One region of the Gordonia humi genome, then DNA from elsewhere that is predicted to be linked to it. Evidence: predicted binding sites of a transcription regulator. Region 1 holds the regulator's gene; each other region holds the start of a gene.

Region 1 (3,797 bases):
CTCGCTCTGGAGTCGCTGTCGCCGCGGGCGGAGGCCCTGCTCCCGGCGTTGGCTCGTGAACTCTCGTCGATCACTCGTATCTCCCTGGGCCCCAGAGACTTCCGACCTGAGAACCTACCCGCGCATCTGCGGATGCACTATGCGGTGACCGATCCGGAGGGCGCGGTCATAGCACGGTCGGACCGGCTCGGAGACCTTCGGGACCAGTTCACCGGCGGCTCGCCGACCGCGCGGACGACCGGGGGTGAGATGTTCTCATCCTGGTCGGCGGACGGAATCGGCACTCTCGCCGACCACCGTGTTCAGACCCTGGCCGGGCAGCAGGTCACCCGGTATCCGACACTCGCGGTGACACCCGGCCGGGGTGTCCGCATCGTCGACGTGTCGACCCCCGCGGCGCGCGATGCCGGAATCGTCGCCGGAGTCCGCGAACTCCTCAGCAGCACCGTCGCACCGCCGAGTCGACGTCTGGCCTCCTCGTTGGCGCCCGCGCACAAGCTCGCGTTGAGCCAGAGCCCGTATCGCGACGTCGACGCCCTCCTCGCCGACTGCACACGACGAGCCGTGATCGACGTCCTCGCCGGCGACACCGCCGTCGCACGCATTCGATCGGCGGCCGACTTCGACGCTCTCTCGGCCCGGCTCGCGCCCACCGTCAGGTCCGCCGCACCCGACTACTTCATGGCCGCGGTCGACGCCTTCGCCGAGTACGCGCAGGTCCGACGCGCCGTCGATCGACACGTGGGCACCCTCGCCGCCGACGACGTGGCCGATCAGATCGCGAATCTTGTCTTCGACGGTTTCGTCGGCGTCACGCCCGGACCTCGCCTACGCGCACTTCCCCGCTACCTGGAGGCCGCACGTCTGCGCCTGGACGCCCTGCCGGCGTCCGCGTCCCGGGACAACGCGGGCACGGCCGTGATCGATCGGCTGGTGGCCGCATGGAATCAGCGGCTCGCGCAGGTGCCGGAGTCTCGCCACGACGCGCTGAACGAGATGGTGCAGTGGCAGCTGGAGGAGTTGCGCGTCAGTCTCTTCGCCCAGCAGCTCGGCACGGACGGGCCGGTCTCGGAGAAGCGGGTCCGCAAGGCGATCGACGGCTTCTGACGCCGTCGATCGGCGACCCTCACACGCGATTGCGCAGCTCGTCGATCTCGTGTTGGAAGTCGTCCGCGGACTCGAACGACTTGTAGACCGACGCGAACCGCAGGTAGGCGACCTCGTCGAGATCACGGAGCGGTCGCAGGATCGCCAGTCCCACCTCGTTGCTGGGGATCTCCGCCGAACCCGACCCGCGAACCGCGTCCTCGACCTGCGACGCGAGCTTCGCGAGTTCGTCCTCGTTGACATGCCTTCCCTGGCAGGCACGGCGAACACCCTTCATGACCTTCTCGCGACTGAACGGCTCAGACACGCCGTTGCGTTTCAGGACGGAGAGGACCGCGGTCTCGACGGTGCTGAATCGGCGACCGCACTCCGCGCACGATCGACGGCGGCGGATCGCCATGCCGTCGTCTCCGACGCGGGAGTCCACCACTCGTGTGTCGTCGTTCTTGCAGAACGGGCAGCGCATGTCACGAGAATACCCGCCGCCCGCATGGGGACTCACACGTGCGCCCGACTAGCGGTACGCAGGCGCCACGAGCGGCTGACTGACCCGCAGGCCCGCGGTGTCGAGGTGATTCAGTTCGCGCAGCTGCTCCACGACGCCCGCGACGGGAAGCGTCGGCGCGATCCGCTGCGCGACGTCCGAGAGCGACTCCCCGGTCCGCACATGAACCACCTGGGTGCTGCCCGGCGTCGAGGGCGTGGCCGCGTCCTCGACGTTCGAACCGACGACGGCGACCAGCCAGACGGCACCGGCGAGCACGGCACCCACCCCGAGCGCGCCGATCGTTCGTCGACGCCGGATCGCCGGGTCGATGTTCGAATGCCGACTCGGCGCCACCGCCCTCGCCGAATGTTCGAACGTCTCCGCGGACACGGCACTCCGAGCGCGCGGCTCCCACTGCTTCGGCTGCTCGCCGCGGCGGCTCGCGGGGTCGCCCGTTCGACGCGGCGGCCGTCCCGTCGGTCGGCATCGCTCGCCCGCCCGCACCGTGTCGGCCGATGCGACAGGCCGCAGCCGGACGACCGGAACGTCGCAGGTCATAGTGCTCTCACGGATGCGCTTGGGAGCGCGGACGTACTGCTCGTCGGTGCGCGAGATCAGTGCCTGACTCATCGGATGCTCCTCATCGATCGTCTGTTCGAAGAACTCTTGTTCGATAGTTAACACCATGGGTCCGACAATGTCAGCAACACGTCGAACAATTGTTTGAAATCTGTGATCTGTTCGACTAGTGTCGGGGCAGAGCCAATCGCGATGTTCGAATGATCACCGCGCAATGAGGAAGGACCGACGATGACTGACGAGCCCGACCCCCTGCTCTCGACCTCGACCCTGGAGGCGTCCCTGACGCAGCGCCAGCGGGAGGTGCTCGAGGTCATTCGCAAGTCGGTCCGCGAACGCGGCTACCCGCCCAGCATCCGAGAGATCGGTGAGGCCGTCGGCCTCACCTCCACATCGTCGGTGGCGCACCAGCTCCGCACGCTCGAGCGTCGCGGACTGCTCAAGCGCGATCCGCATCGCCCCCGGGCGGTCAACGTGCGCGACGACAACCGCACCCCTCCTGCCGACGACTCGTCGGAGTCGCTGCCGAGGCCGACGTTCGTCCCGGTGCTCGGTCGCATCGCCGCGGGTGGTCCGATCCTGGCCGAGCAGGCGGTCGAGGACGTCTTCCCGATGCCCAAGGAACTCGTCGGCGACGGATCGCTCTTCATGCTCCGCGTGGTCGGCGAGTCGATGGTCGACGCCGCCATCTGCGACGGCGACTGGGTGGTGGTGCGTCAGCAGAACGTCGCCGAGAACGGCGACATCGTCGCCGCGATGATCGACGGCGAGGCCACCGTCAAGACGTTCAAGCGTCGGGACGGACACGTGTGGCTGATGCCGCACAACGAACACTTCGATCCGATTCCCGGCGACGACGCCGCGATCCTCGGCAAAGTGGTCACCGTGATGCGCCGCATCTGAGTGCGCGCCCGGCCGCCCTGGCCGATCGCACCTGGCCGATCACTGCTAGGGCGTGTCTCCCAAGTCTGGGCGCCGTTGCGCGGCATGCTGCTTTCGTGGGAACCACGAGATCGCGTTTTCAGGTGTTCACAGACGATGAGTGGGATCTGATCGAACCATTGCTGCCGTCTAATGCCGGCAAGCAAGCGCGTCCGTTCGCCGACAACAGGCGTGTTGTGGAAGGCATCGCCTATCGGTACCGAGCCGGGATTCCGTGGCGGGATCTGCCGCGTGATCAGTTCGGTCCATGGCAGACGGTGTGGAAGCGACACCGCCGCTACGCGGCCGATGGAACCTGGGACCTGATCCTGGCGCATGTCCTTGCCGACGCTGACGCCGACGGGGACATCGACTGGAGCGTCTCGATCGACGGCACGATCAACCGTGCACACCAGCACGCGACGAACACGACCCGACCCGAGCAGGACACAGGGGGCATCCTCGAATTACAAGAATCTCCCCTTCGAGGAGATTGAACCAGCAGGTCACGGCATCGGCCGATCCCGTGGAGGACTGACCACGAAGATCCATCACGCCGTCGACGGCAACGGTCGGCCGCTGGCCGTGGTGATCACCGGCGGCCAGCGTAACGACGGCGTCATGCTCCCGGCCGTACTGGAAGACATTTACGTTCCCCGCCACGGCCCGGGAAGGCCGCGGACCCGGCCGGACACGGTCATCG
Region 2 (3,797 bases), 380 kb from region 1:
CAGCGCCGGGACTGCGTACACGGAAGGGATCACCACCATGAGCGGCCACTCCAAATGGGCCACCACCAAGCACAAGAAGGCGGCCATCGACGCCAAGCGCGGCAAGATGTTCGCCAAGCTGATCAAGAACATCGAGGTGGCCGCCCGTACGGGTGGTGGTGATCCTGCGGGCAACCCGACGCTCTACGACGCGATCCAGAAGGCGAAGAAGTCGTCGGTCCCGAACGACAACATCGAGCGCGCCCGCAAGCGCGGCGGCGGTGAAGAGGGCGGCGGCGCCGACTGGCAGAACATCACCTACGAGGGCTACGGCCCGAACGGCGTGGCGATCCTGATCGAGTGCCTCACCGACAACCGCAACCGTGCGGCCACCGAGGTCCGCACCGCGATGAGCCGCAACGGCGGCAACATGGCCGACCCGGGTTCGGTCTCGTACCTGTTCACCCGTAAGGGCGTCGTGACGCTCGAGAAGGGCGACCAGACCGAGGACGACGTCCTGATGGCGGTTCTCGACGCCGGCGCCGAAGAGGTCACCGACCTCGGCGAGACCTTCGAGGTGGTCAGCGAACCGGGCGACCTCGTGGCCGTGCGCACCGCGCTGCAGGAGGCGGGCATCGACTACGACTCTGCCGAACCGGACTTCCGCGCGTCGGTCGAGGTCGCGGTGGACGTCGACGGCGCTCGCAAGATGATGAAGCTCATCGACGCCCTCGAGGACTCCGACGACGTGCAGAACGTCTACAGCAACGTCGACATCAGCGACGAGGTGCTCGCACAGCTCGACGAGGACTGACCTCCTTAGACGAAGGCCCGGCACCGCGATCGGCGGACGCCGGGCCTTCGCCGTCGGCACGGCCGTGTCGGCGGCGCGATGCGGGGCGACCATGCGATACAATCTCGAACAACTGTTCGTAATCGGGAGAGGTGGGTCGCGAAGGTGCGCGTGATGGGCGTCGATCCGGGGCTGACGAGGTGCGGTGTCGCACTGGTGGAGTCCGGCTCGGGTCGTAAGGTCACCGCGCTCGACGTCGACGTCGTGCGCACCCCGGCCGCCATGGATCTGGCCGAGCGGCTGCTGAAGATCCACACGGCCGTCGAGCACTGGCTCGACACGCATCGACCGGACGTGGTGGCCGTCGAGCGCGTCTTCGCGCAGCGTCAGGTGAGCACCGCGATGGGCACCGCGCAGGCGGCGGGCGTCGTCGCCCTGGCCGCCGCGCAGCGCGACATCCCGGTCCGCTTCCACACGCCGTCGGAGGTCAAGGCCGCGGTCACCGGTTCCGGTCGCGCCGACAAGGCCCAGGTGACGATGATGATCACCCGGATCCTCGGGATGCAGACCGCGCCTAAGCCCGCCGACGCCGCGGACGCCCTCGCGCTGGCGGTCTGCCACTGCTGGCGCGGTCCCCTGAACGACCGGATGGAGGAGGCCGCCGCGAAGGCCAAGGCGGCTCAGGATCGGCACCGTGCGCGCCTGAAGGCGGCACAGGAGGAGGCTGCAGCACGATGATCAGGTCTGTCTCGGGAGAGGTCGTCGAGATCGCCCTCGACCACGTCGTCGTCGAATGCGCTGGCGTCGGCTACCGGGTGCTGGCGACGCCGCCGACCATCGGCAGACTCACCCGCGGGGAGCATGCGCGCCTGCTCACGTCGATGATCGTGCGCGAGGACTCGATGACCCTGTACGGATTCACCGATCCGGAGGCGCGTGAGCTGTTCGGTCTGCTGCAGACCGTCACCGGCGTCGGACCCCGGCTCGCGATGGCCACCCTGGCCGTCCTCGAACCGGACAGTCTGCGTCGCGCGCTCGCCGAATCGGACGCCAAGGCGCTGACCGCGGTGCCCGGCATCGGCAAGCGGGTGGCCGAGCGTCTGGTCGTGGAACTGCGCGACAAGGTGGCCGCCGCCCCGGTCGGAGCGGGTGTGCCCGGTGCCCCGGAGACGGGCGTCGGAGCCCAGGTGGTCGAGGCGCTCATCGGTCTCGGCTTCACCGAGAACGCCGCGCAGCAGGCGGTCGCCGCCGTTCTGGCCGGACAACCCGACGCCGACTCCGCGACGCTGCTGCGGACCGCGCTCGCCGGACTCGGACCGCGTCGATGACCGACGGTTTCGACGCCGACGACGGATTTCTCACGGCCGACGCCATCCCCGCCGACCGTGATCTCGACGCGAGCCTACGACCGAGCAGCCTCGCCGAGTTCGTCGGGCAGCCGAAGGTCCGGGAACAGCTCGAACTCGTCCTGCACGCCGCGCGAGGGCGCGGACGGACTCCCGACCACATCCTGCTGTCGGGTCCGCCCGGACTCGGCAAGACGTCGCTGGCGATGATCATCGCCAGCGAGATGGGATCGGCCATCCGCATCACGTCCGGCCCGGCGATCGAGCGGGCGGGCGACCTCGCGGCCATGCTGTCGAATCTCGTCGAGGGCGACGTCCTGTTCATCGACGAGATCCACCGCATCGCCCGGCCCGCCGAGGAGATGCTCTACATGGCGATGGAGGACTTCCGCGTCGACGTCGTCGTCGGCAAGGGGCCCGGCGCCACGTCGATCCCGCTGGAGATCGCACCGTTCACCCTGGTCGGCGCGACGACGCGGTCGGGCGCGCTGACCGGACCTCTCCGCGACCGATTCGGCTTCACCGCGCACATGGAGTTCTACGAGGCCGCCGAACTGGTCCGCGTGCTGGTGCGGTCCGCGCAGATCCTCGACATCGACATCGACGCCGATGCGGCCGCCGAGGTCGCCGGACGCTCACGCGGGACCCCGCGTATCGCCAACCGACTCCTGCGGCGCGTCCGCGACTACGCCGAGGTCCGCGGCGACGGCCGCGTCGACGTGGCCGCCGCACGTGCGGCACTGGCCGTCTACGACGTCGACGAGCTCGGACTCGACCGGCTCGACCGTGCCGTCCTCGGCGCCCTCGTCCGCGGATTCGGCGGGGGACCGGTCGGCGTGTCGACCCTCGCCGTGGCCGTCGGCGAGGAACCGGCCACCGTCGAGGAGGTGTGCGAACCGTTCCTGGTGCGCGCGGGCATGATCGCGCGCACCCCGCGCGGTCGGATCGCGACGGGAGCGGCATGGAATCACCTCGGCCTGCAGGCGCCGCCCGACGCCATCGACCAGGTTCACGGTGTGCGGGCCCGCGAAGAGACGCCGTTCGACTGATCGGCCCGCCTCCCGGCGTGTGCGCTGCATGCGTGCGCGACTCGGCCTGGCACACTGGAGGCCATGTCATCCTCATTGATCATCCCGCTGATGCTGGCGGCGATGGCGGTGTTCATGTTCGTGAACATCCGCAACCAGAAGAAGCGGGCCGCGGCGACGGCCGACATGCAGTCCTCCATCGTGGAGGGCACACGTGTTCAACTGCACTGCGGTCTGTTCGGCATCGTGGCCGACACCTCCGACTCCGATGTGGTGCACATCGAGATCGCGCCCGGCGTCGTGACCGAGTGGAACCGCCTCGCGATCCGTGAGGCGGCCCCGATCGCCTCCGACGAGCCCGAGAACCTCGACGACACCGACTTCCAGGTGCCCGACAGCCTCGAAGGACTGGACGGTGCGAGTGACGGTCCGGATCTGCGCAAGGCCGCCGATCCGGAGCCCTCGAAGGACGAGTCGGACGACGACAAGCCCGAAGAGAAGTAGGCTCACTGCACGTGACGAGCAACAATCCACTCACTGCGAGGCGCAACGCGCAGCGGGAGACGTCGCCGTGGGCGCCGCTCCTGGGCTTCATCGGCGTCCTCGCCCTGATCTTCGTGCTGGTGTTCGCGACCGGCGATCACAAGGCCG
Region 3 (3,797 bases), 1.8 Mb from region 1:
TAGTTCCAGACGTGGTCGAGAATCCGCGGCTTGGACAGGACGGTGCCCGCGTTCACCATGAAGTACCGGAGCAACGTGAACTCGGTGGGCGAGAGTGCGACCAGCTCCCCCGCCTTGAACACCTCGTGGGTGTCCTCGTCGAGTTCGAGGTCGGCGAACACGATGCGTGACGGCTCACTTGCCTTCTCGCCACTTCCGTTGCGCCGCAGTAGGACTCCGATCCGGGCGATCACCTCCTCGAGGCTGAACGGCTTGGTCACGTAGTCGTCGCCGCCGATGGTGAGTCCGTTGACCTTGTCCTCAACCGAGTCACGTGCCGACAGGAACAACGCCGGCGCATCGATGCCGTCCGCACGGAGACGGCGCAGGAGGCCGAATCCGTCCATTCCGGGCATCATCACGTCCAGAATCAGAATGTCGGGCTTGTAGGTGCGTGCGATGTCGATGGCCGCCGGGCCGTCGGCCGCACTCTTGACCTCGTGCCCCTGGAATTTCAGAGAGACCGTGAGCAGTTCACGAATGTTCTCCTCATCGTCGACGACGAGGATCTTGGCGGCAGGGGTATCGACCATAGTTCCCCACTATGCCCGCTGCTTCTGCATCGGCGCTGACCGAAGGCTGGGAGGTTCCTGTGAACGCACACCCTTCTGATTTAGAACGTTCTTTCGATATTACTGTTGTTCTCATCACTTCATTGATCTATACTTAGAACATCAGTTCGATGAACGTTCGGTCTGCTCGATCAGCTGGACCGGTTCTTTGAAGGAACGGGGTGGTGATCATGACGAACGGTGTGGGTATCGATCTCGATCGTTTCAGGATCGCCGGTGAGGATGGTGGTGCTCGTCTGCATGATCTGCGGGCGATCGAGGGTGCTGCGATGTTCGAACGGTTCCAGACGGTGTACCGGATGCTGGTCAGTGCGGCCGCGGCGGCTGGTGTGGGGTTGGATGCGGTGGATCTGCGAGTGGTCGACGTGTTCGCGTCGGTCTCGCGGGAGGTGGCGGTGTCTTTGTGTGTGTCGGCCGGCGCGGCCGATCGTCAGGTCCATCACGCGACCGAAGCCGTCGAACGTCTGCCGCAGGTCGCCCGGTTGTTGCGGGACGGGGTGATCGGTGTCGCCGCGTTCGATGCGGTGATCTTGCAGGTGACCGGTGTCGAGGGCCCCGACCTGGTGGCCGCGATCGATGCGACCACGGCGGCGGATCTGGCCGAGATGGGCGGTGTGTCACGCGGGGATGCCGACCAGTCGGCGCGTCGTGCGGTTGCTGAGCTCGATCCGGACGGATTGCGCGCCAAGCGCGAAGCGCGCGGTAAGGGCGTGACGGTCTCGCATGAGGTCGACGGTTCGGATGTGGCGATCTCGACGTCGCCGGAGGACGCGGCTCGTATCGACACGTCGCTGACCGCGGTGGCCGAGACCGCGTGCAAGCATGACCCGCGGGGTAAGGCCGAGCGTCGTCATGATGCAGCGGTCGCGTTGTTGACCGGGGGTCGGTTCGCGTGCGCGTGTGGGCGCGACGACTGCCCGGTCACCGCGCCGGCCGAGGAGATCGCCGCCGCGCTCGCCAAGATCGTGGTCCACGTGGTCGCCGATGCCGCCACGATCGCCGGGGACGCCGACAAGGCGGGGTGGATGGACGGGTTCGGTGTGATCGACCCGCATCACGTCCGGGAGGTTGCTGCTCGTGGGGATGCGATCCTGCGGCCGTTGGACATCGCGGGTCTGGCTGATGGTGCGGCGCAGGCGGGTAATCCGTATCGGCCGACGGCGGCATGCGATACCGCGGTCCGCGCCGTGCACGGTGTGTGCAGCGAACCCGGGTGCGAGCGCCCGGCATGGAAGTCAGATCTCGATCATGTCGTCGAGTTCAATCATGAGGATCCGGCTGCCGGTGGTGCGACATGCCCGTGCAATCTCAACAGCAAGTGCCGTCTGCACCACCTGTACAAGACGTTCGCGGACGGGTGGATCGATGACCAGATCATCGACGCGAACGGCGTCATCTGGTCGGAGGTGACGACGCCGACGGGGTACACGGTGCGGTCGCGGGCCCGGAACATGTGGTTGCTGCCGGAGGTGGGGTCGGTGCCGTGTCGGCACGGCGAGCCCGTCGCCCCGGGTGTGGTCGACGACGCCGATCAGCCGTCCCGGTCGAGGTCGCGGACCAAGGCCAAGCACGCGTATCGGATGCAGATCCGGTCCCGCCGCCGATATGTCACCGCATGCGAGGCGACGGCTCGCGCGGCCGACCTCGACTCGGCCGCCCCACCGCCGTTCTGATCACCTCCGCATCATCGGCGATGCGAACACGCCCTGCGTCAGCCGAACGTCGCCGAGCCACGCCGCCAATTCGACGGCTCGTTCCCCGAGCGCCCGAACGCCTTCGGGCGGAACGTCCTCCAGCAGTTGACAACGGATGCGGTCGTCGTCCTGCACCCAACCGCCGACGATGCGGCCGTCCCACCACGCCGTCTGACCGCCGTTGCCGGTCGTGTCGAACAGATGCTTCACGTGCCGATCCGCCAGATAGAAGTCGCGTTGCTTCCACCCCATCGTCGTCGGGTCCAACCCCGGCAGCAGAAGCGCACGCGGCGGCACCGGATCGACCGGGGCGACGTCGTCGGCGAGCAGGTACCCGACCTCTCCCGACTCCAGTTCCACCTCGACGACGTCGAGTGCGGCGAGTGCCTTGCGGACCGCGGTCTTGGTGGAGCCGAGCCACCACACGATGTCGGTCTCGGTGCCGGGACCGAACGCACGCAGCCACCGCGCGATGAGGTCGCGATGACCCTCGTCCGGGCCCACCGCGACGAGCGGCTCACCGAGCCACGACGACATCGACGTCCACTCCGGCCTGGAGGCGAACCACCCGGCGAGATTGGAGCCGCGGACCACGTCACCGGCCGCGGCGAGGTGGTTGAGCAGCCGCGGCAGCATCGGCGACGATCCGCCCCACTTCTTCCCGAGGTCGCGCATGATCCCGATGTCGAACTCCGGCAGTGCCTTCCGTATGTCCGACGATGTCATCTCGCGGCCGTCCAACAGATCGAGGACAGCTGTACGCCCGGCTTCGATCCAGCCTTCGGGATCGGCCGGACCGTCTTCTCGCCGCAGGTCTCGCAGCATGTTGGTCCGTTCGGACGCGGCGACGCGACTGCCGATCGCCCCGACCGCGTCGGCCAGGATCGGTCGACTCATCACGAACAGCGTCCGACGCATCGCCAACTGCTTCACCAACGAACGGTCGGCGTAGAGCGCGGCGTCGACGTCGTCGGGTCGCACGGCGCCCGACCGCGCCCACACCGAGACGTGCACCGTCGACGGTGTGGTCGCGTGCAGACCGACCAGGGCGTCGGCCACCTGGACCACGCGCTCCGCCGGTCGAGCGGAGTCGAGACCCTCACCGGCCAGCAGATGCCGGCGCTGCATCCGCGCCCGCCGCTGGGCGTCGTCGACGAACGGTCTGCTCACGGCAATGCCGCAACGACGTCGAGTTCCACCCGCTGCCCCGGATACGGCAGGACGGTCACAGCGACCATCACCGCGGGCGGGGTGCGGCCGTCGAACTCGGCGTCGACAGCGGTCCACACGGCGGCCAGGTCGGCGCGGTCGGACGTCGCGACGTACACGGTCAGCTTGGCGATGTCGGCTCTGCTCGCTCCGCGTTCGACGAGCACCGTGTGCAGGTGCGCGAGCGCGTACTCGGTCTGCATCACCGGTTCGTCGGGAGCGACGATCCGCCCGTCTCGATCGAGCGGAGAGATGCCTGCCGTGTACAGCACGGCACCGTCGG
Region 4 (3,797 bases), 1.2 Mb from region 1:
CCCGTCGGCGGCCTGCGCGGTCCCGTTCATCAGCTCACCCACATCCAAGGTGCGGGCGGTGGTGTCACCCCGCTGCGCGACCTCGCGAGCATGCTCGGCCGAGATCGGACCGAACCCGTCGAGGAACGCCGGCGTCTCCGAATCACCCTCCAGGGTTTCGCGGCGGGCGATCACATGCAGCACGATCTTGCTCGCACGCCCGGCGATCTCCTCCTCCGACAACCGAGCCGGACAGTCATCCTCACCACACCGACAGGTGAACGGCACACCACGCAGACGAGCGATCGCCGCATCCGAGCGACGCACCTGCTTACTCCGCGGATCGTCCTCGCACACCCCGTCGACAACAGCGTCGAGTGACTTCGACGCGAGTTCGACATCCTCGGCGGCAGCAGTGACCGATAACTCCGACAGTTCCGCATCGACCGGAGCCGTGACGACCTTCTTCCCGACCTTGGCCGCCTCCCGAGCAGCCAGCGCCGCATCAACGTCGTACTCTGCGACGACACCGTTGACCGTCATCACCACGCGGCTCGCCGACAGAGCACCCATCTCCCGCAACCGCGCCGCGGCCTCGTGATCGATCACCGCGAGAACATCCTCATCGAGCACACCCTCGGTCTGCGCCAACGCGGCGTGAAACCAGCCCGGCGTCACCACCCCATCACGCATCAGCGTGCCCAGTTCGGGGACACGCTCCACCATCGAGATCGCCCGATCAACGAACCGCTCCGCAGTGAACTGCCTACTACCGGTCAACACCGCATACGAGGCCGCGGTCTGGCACAGCGGATCGTAGACCCGCGAGAACGAGTCCACACCGACCTCCGACGCCGCATCGACGGCGGCAGCGACCTTGCCCTCCCACACCCGGTAGACCGCGACGTACCGCTGCCACAGGATGAAACCCTGAAACGAATCCGACCGCGCCGCGAACTGCAACAACGCCGCCTGATCGACATCAGCACCCTGCGCCGTCTCCGGCATCGCGATCCGAACGATGATCGCACCATCCTCGACCGCGATCGTCGAGGCTTTCTGGTCCCCCAACGTGGTGTGCATCCCAACCCCCATGATCGAACGTACATTCGATTATAGTGAGATGTGTCACCCTTAGTCAAGGGGTGTTTCAGACAGGAAGCACGGCGAAGCGGCCTGCAATAGGAAGACCAGACCCCGTCCCCTGTCACATCGATTCTCGCCCGTTCGTCCGCGATGCCGCGTCCGCGAGTGGACGGCCGACGGTGCCGAAGCCCTCTCAGAGATCCGTGATCCGCGGCGGATCGGCACCCGGCCGCGAGACGGTGACGGCCGCGGCTCTGACGGCGAAGCCGAGCACGTCGGCCCACGCGTCCGACGACATCGCCCGCACACCGCCGACCGTCAGCTCGTGTTCCAGGTGGAGTCGAGCGAGCAGCGCGCCGAGAACGGTGTCACCGGCGCCGATGGTGTCGACGACCTCGGCTTTCACACCTGGAGATCGGACGACGCCGGACGAGGTGACCGCCGCGATCCCGTCCGCGCCCAGCGTCACGACGACGGCCTCCGCGCCCGCCTCGATCCAGGACCGCACCACGGGAAGCACGTCGTCGAGCGTCGACTCCTCCGCGACGTCGGCCAGCCAGGCGATGTCGTCGATCGAGGCCTTCACGATCGTGGTGTGGGCCAGCCGCTCAACGAAGCGGGCACGGTACGCGGCCGGGTCATCGATGACTGCGGCGCGGATGTTCGGGTCGACGACGGTCACCCGCCCAGCCGCGGATTCGCGCGCAAGCACGGCGTCGTACACCGACGCTCCCGGTTCCAAGACCATCGACAACGTGCCGAGCACCACCGCGCGGACGTCGTCGGGCAGCGGCCCGGGATCGGCGACGAGCCGGTCCGCGGTGCCGTTCACGTAGAAGCCGTAGCGGACCGCGCCGGGATCGGAGGTGTCGGTCACGGCGAGCGTCGTCAGCTCGTCCCCGCGCTGCACGAGGTCGAGGTCCACTCCCTCATCGCGCAGACGCGCGGCCAGGGAGTTCCCGAAGCCGTCGGTCGAGATCCGCGACAGGAACCCGGTATCGGCGCCGAGTCGGGCCATGGCGATCGCCGCATTGAACGGACCGCCGCCCAATGCCGGTCGCAGCGCCGCCGATCCGTCGCCGGCCACGGTCGGCACCAGGTCGACGAGTGCTTCACCACCCACGATGATCATGTGTCACAACACCTCCGAGTCGAGGCCCGGTGCCCCGACAACGGTTCGATGCTATCGACATCGGACTCGACCGGTACCGCGATCACCGCGCGCAGACGGGACGTGTGCTCGGAGCCGGTCACTATACGAGGTCGGCTCCGAGCAGAGGTTCCATCCACGCGAGCAAGACCACGGCTGGTCGAGCCGTTCGACGCCGCAGGGGAGCCGGAGTCGAAACCCTCGCGGCACAGCTCCTACGCCTGCCCGATCACCTCGCCGAGCACCTCGACCAGACGCGCAGCGTATCCCGGCAGAGCATCCGGGTCGGCGATCACGCCGAGCGTCGTGCGTGCGCCGAGGATCAGACCGGTCACCGACAGCGAGTAGCCGATGAGCGGCGAGAACGCGGTCAATCGTGTGATCGGTCGGCCCAGGACCGAACGGACCTGTGTGAACCCCGGGTTGATGCCGATGTGCACGTCCGGACTCATCCGCTCCATCGACGAGGCGACGATCTGCCGCATATCGGCCCATGCGATGTCGGGTCCGTCGTCGGTCGCGGCCAGGGCCAGTCCCAGATCGCGCTCCTCGATGAGCTTCAGCTCGTCCCGGGCCCGCGCGATCTGCGCGTCCAGATCCGACACCTCACCGGGCAGGTTGAGCAGTGCGACGGCGACGGCGTTGCCGGTGTGCCGGAACGACGGGTCGAGGGTCACCGGCAGGTTCACGCGGATGTTCCGTGCCGTCGTACCCGTCGGCGGAGCGATGCTCAATGCACTGCCGATGGCCGCGACGAGGAACTCGTGGACCGACGCTTCGTGGGCGCGGGCGGCTCGCCGCAGATCGCGGGTCGACGCCGAGAACACGGCTGTCTCGCGTCGGCCGCCGTCGGTGAGCGTCGGCCAGCCGCGCCCCTCGACGCCGTCGGCCCACTGCTGCTCGAACGCCGCGCGCGCGGCGGCCAGCCTGTCCTCGTCGGGGGCGCCGACGCGGAAGCGGGGCGAGGTGGCGAAGCGATCGAAACTCGACAGGTCGTCGGAATCGGCGAGGAGAGCCGCGAACGCGGCGCCGGCGATCCCGTCCGACAGACTGTGATGCACGGTGAGCAGCAAGTATTGGGAATCGGTCGACGTCAGCAGAGTCAACCGCCAGTACGGATTCGGCTGCGGCAACGGCTGTTCGAGGATCGCCGCGACGCTCGCGTGAACGTCGTCGAACCGCTCTTCGGTGACGTGTGCCGCCACGTCCACATCGTCGGCGACGACGATCTCCGGCGCGTCGTCGCGTCCACCGCGCACTCCGATCCGGAACAGCTCGTACCCGGCGATGCGTTCGGCCGCCCGGGCACGCACGGCGTCGAGCGTCAGCGGATCTCCGTCGCCCAGTTCCAGCAGCATGCCCCAGTGACTCGGCGCGCCCGGCCCGTCGGTGTGCAGGAAGGTGAAGTCCGTCGGCCCGAACTCGGCGACTCCGGGAGCGGTCACGGCGTGAGAGCCAGTTTCGCGCGGACGACCTCTTCGAGGTCACCGACGGTCTTCGCGTCGAAGATCTCGCGCTCGGCGAGCTTCACACCGAGCTTCTCCTCGATGGCGACGACACCGATGGCGAACGCCACCGAGTC

What was found. Region 1 encodes LexA, which represses DNA repair genes until DNA is damaged. Its sites were predicted from a motif close to CGAACANNTGTTCG; they were not measured.
Region 2: ruvC (crossover junction endodeoxyribonuclease RuvC) is a predicted target of LexA. The motif match lies at 899-912, and genes of this name have one in related genera.
Region 3: BKA16_RS21800 (DUF222 domain-containing protein) is a predicted target of LexA. The motif match lies at 708-721, and genes of this name have one in related genera.
Region 4: BKA16_RS08000 (DUF222 domain-containing protein) is a predicted target of LexA. The motif match lies at 1,078-1,091, and genes of this name have one in related genera.

What each region holds. Positions count from the first base shown of each region.
Region 1 covers NZ_JACIFP010000001.1:2,949,720-2,953,516, reverse strand. Annotated here, with positions in the region: gene hrpA (ATP-dependent RNA helicase HrpA) at 1-1,107, shown strand, start outside; gene nrdR (transcriptional regulator NrdR) at 1,127-1,573, opposite strand; gene BKA16_RS13545 (LysM peptidoglycan-binding domain-containing protein) at 1,622-2,281, opposite strand; gene lexA (transcriptional repressor LexA) at 2,405-3,076, shown strand; partial or broken gene BKA16_RS13535 (IS5 family transposase) at 3,172-3,797, shown strand, end outside.
Region 2 covers NZ_JACIFP010000001.1:3,328,140-3,331,936, reverse strand. Annotated here, with positions in the region: gene BKA16_RS15275 (YebC/PmpR family DNA-binding transcriptional regulator) at 38-793, shown strand; gene ruvC (crossover junction endodeoxyribonuclease RuvC) at 938-1,510, shown strand; gene ruvA (Holliday junction branch migration protein RuvA) at 1,507-2,100, shown strand; gene ruvB (Holliday junction branch migration DNA helicase RuvB) at 2,097-3,167, shown strand; gene yajC (preprotein translocase subunit YajC) at 3,231-3,650, shown strand; gene secD (protein translocase subunit SecD) at 3,662-3,797, shown strand, end outside.
Region 3 covers NZ_JACIFP010000001.1:4,709,145-4,712,941, forward strand. Annotated here, with positions in the region: gene BKA16_RS21795 (response regulator transcription factor) at 1-572, opposite strand, end outside; gene BKA16_RS21800 (DUF222 domain-containing protein) at 782-2,284, shown strand; gene BKA16_RS21805 (winged helix DNA-binding domain-containing protein) at 2,285-3,475, opposite strand; gene BKA16_RS21810 (RidA family protein) at 3,472-3,797, opposite strand, start outside.
Region 4 covers NZ_JACIFP010000001.1:1,712,929-1,716,725, reverse strand. Annotated here, with positions in the region: gene BKA16_RS08000 (DUF222 domain-containing protein) at 1-1,062, opposite strand, end outside; gene BKA16_RS07995 (carbohydrate kinase family protein) at 1,259-2,197, opposite strand; gene BKA16_RS07990 (wax ester/triacylglycerol synthase domain-containing protein) at 2,431-3,660, opposite strand; gene BKA16_RS07985 (acyl carrier protein) at 3,657-3,797, opposite strand, start outside.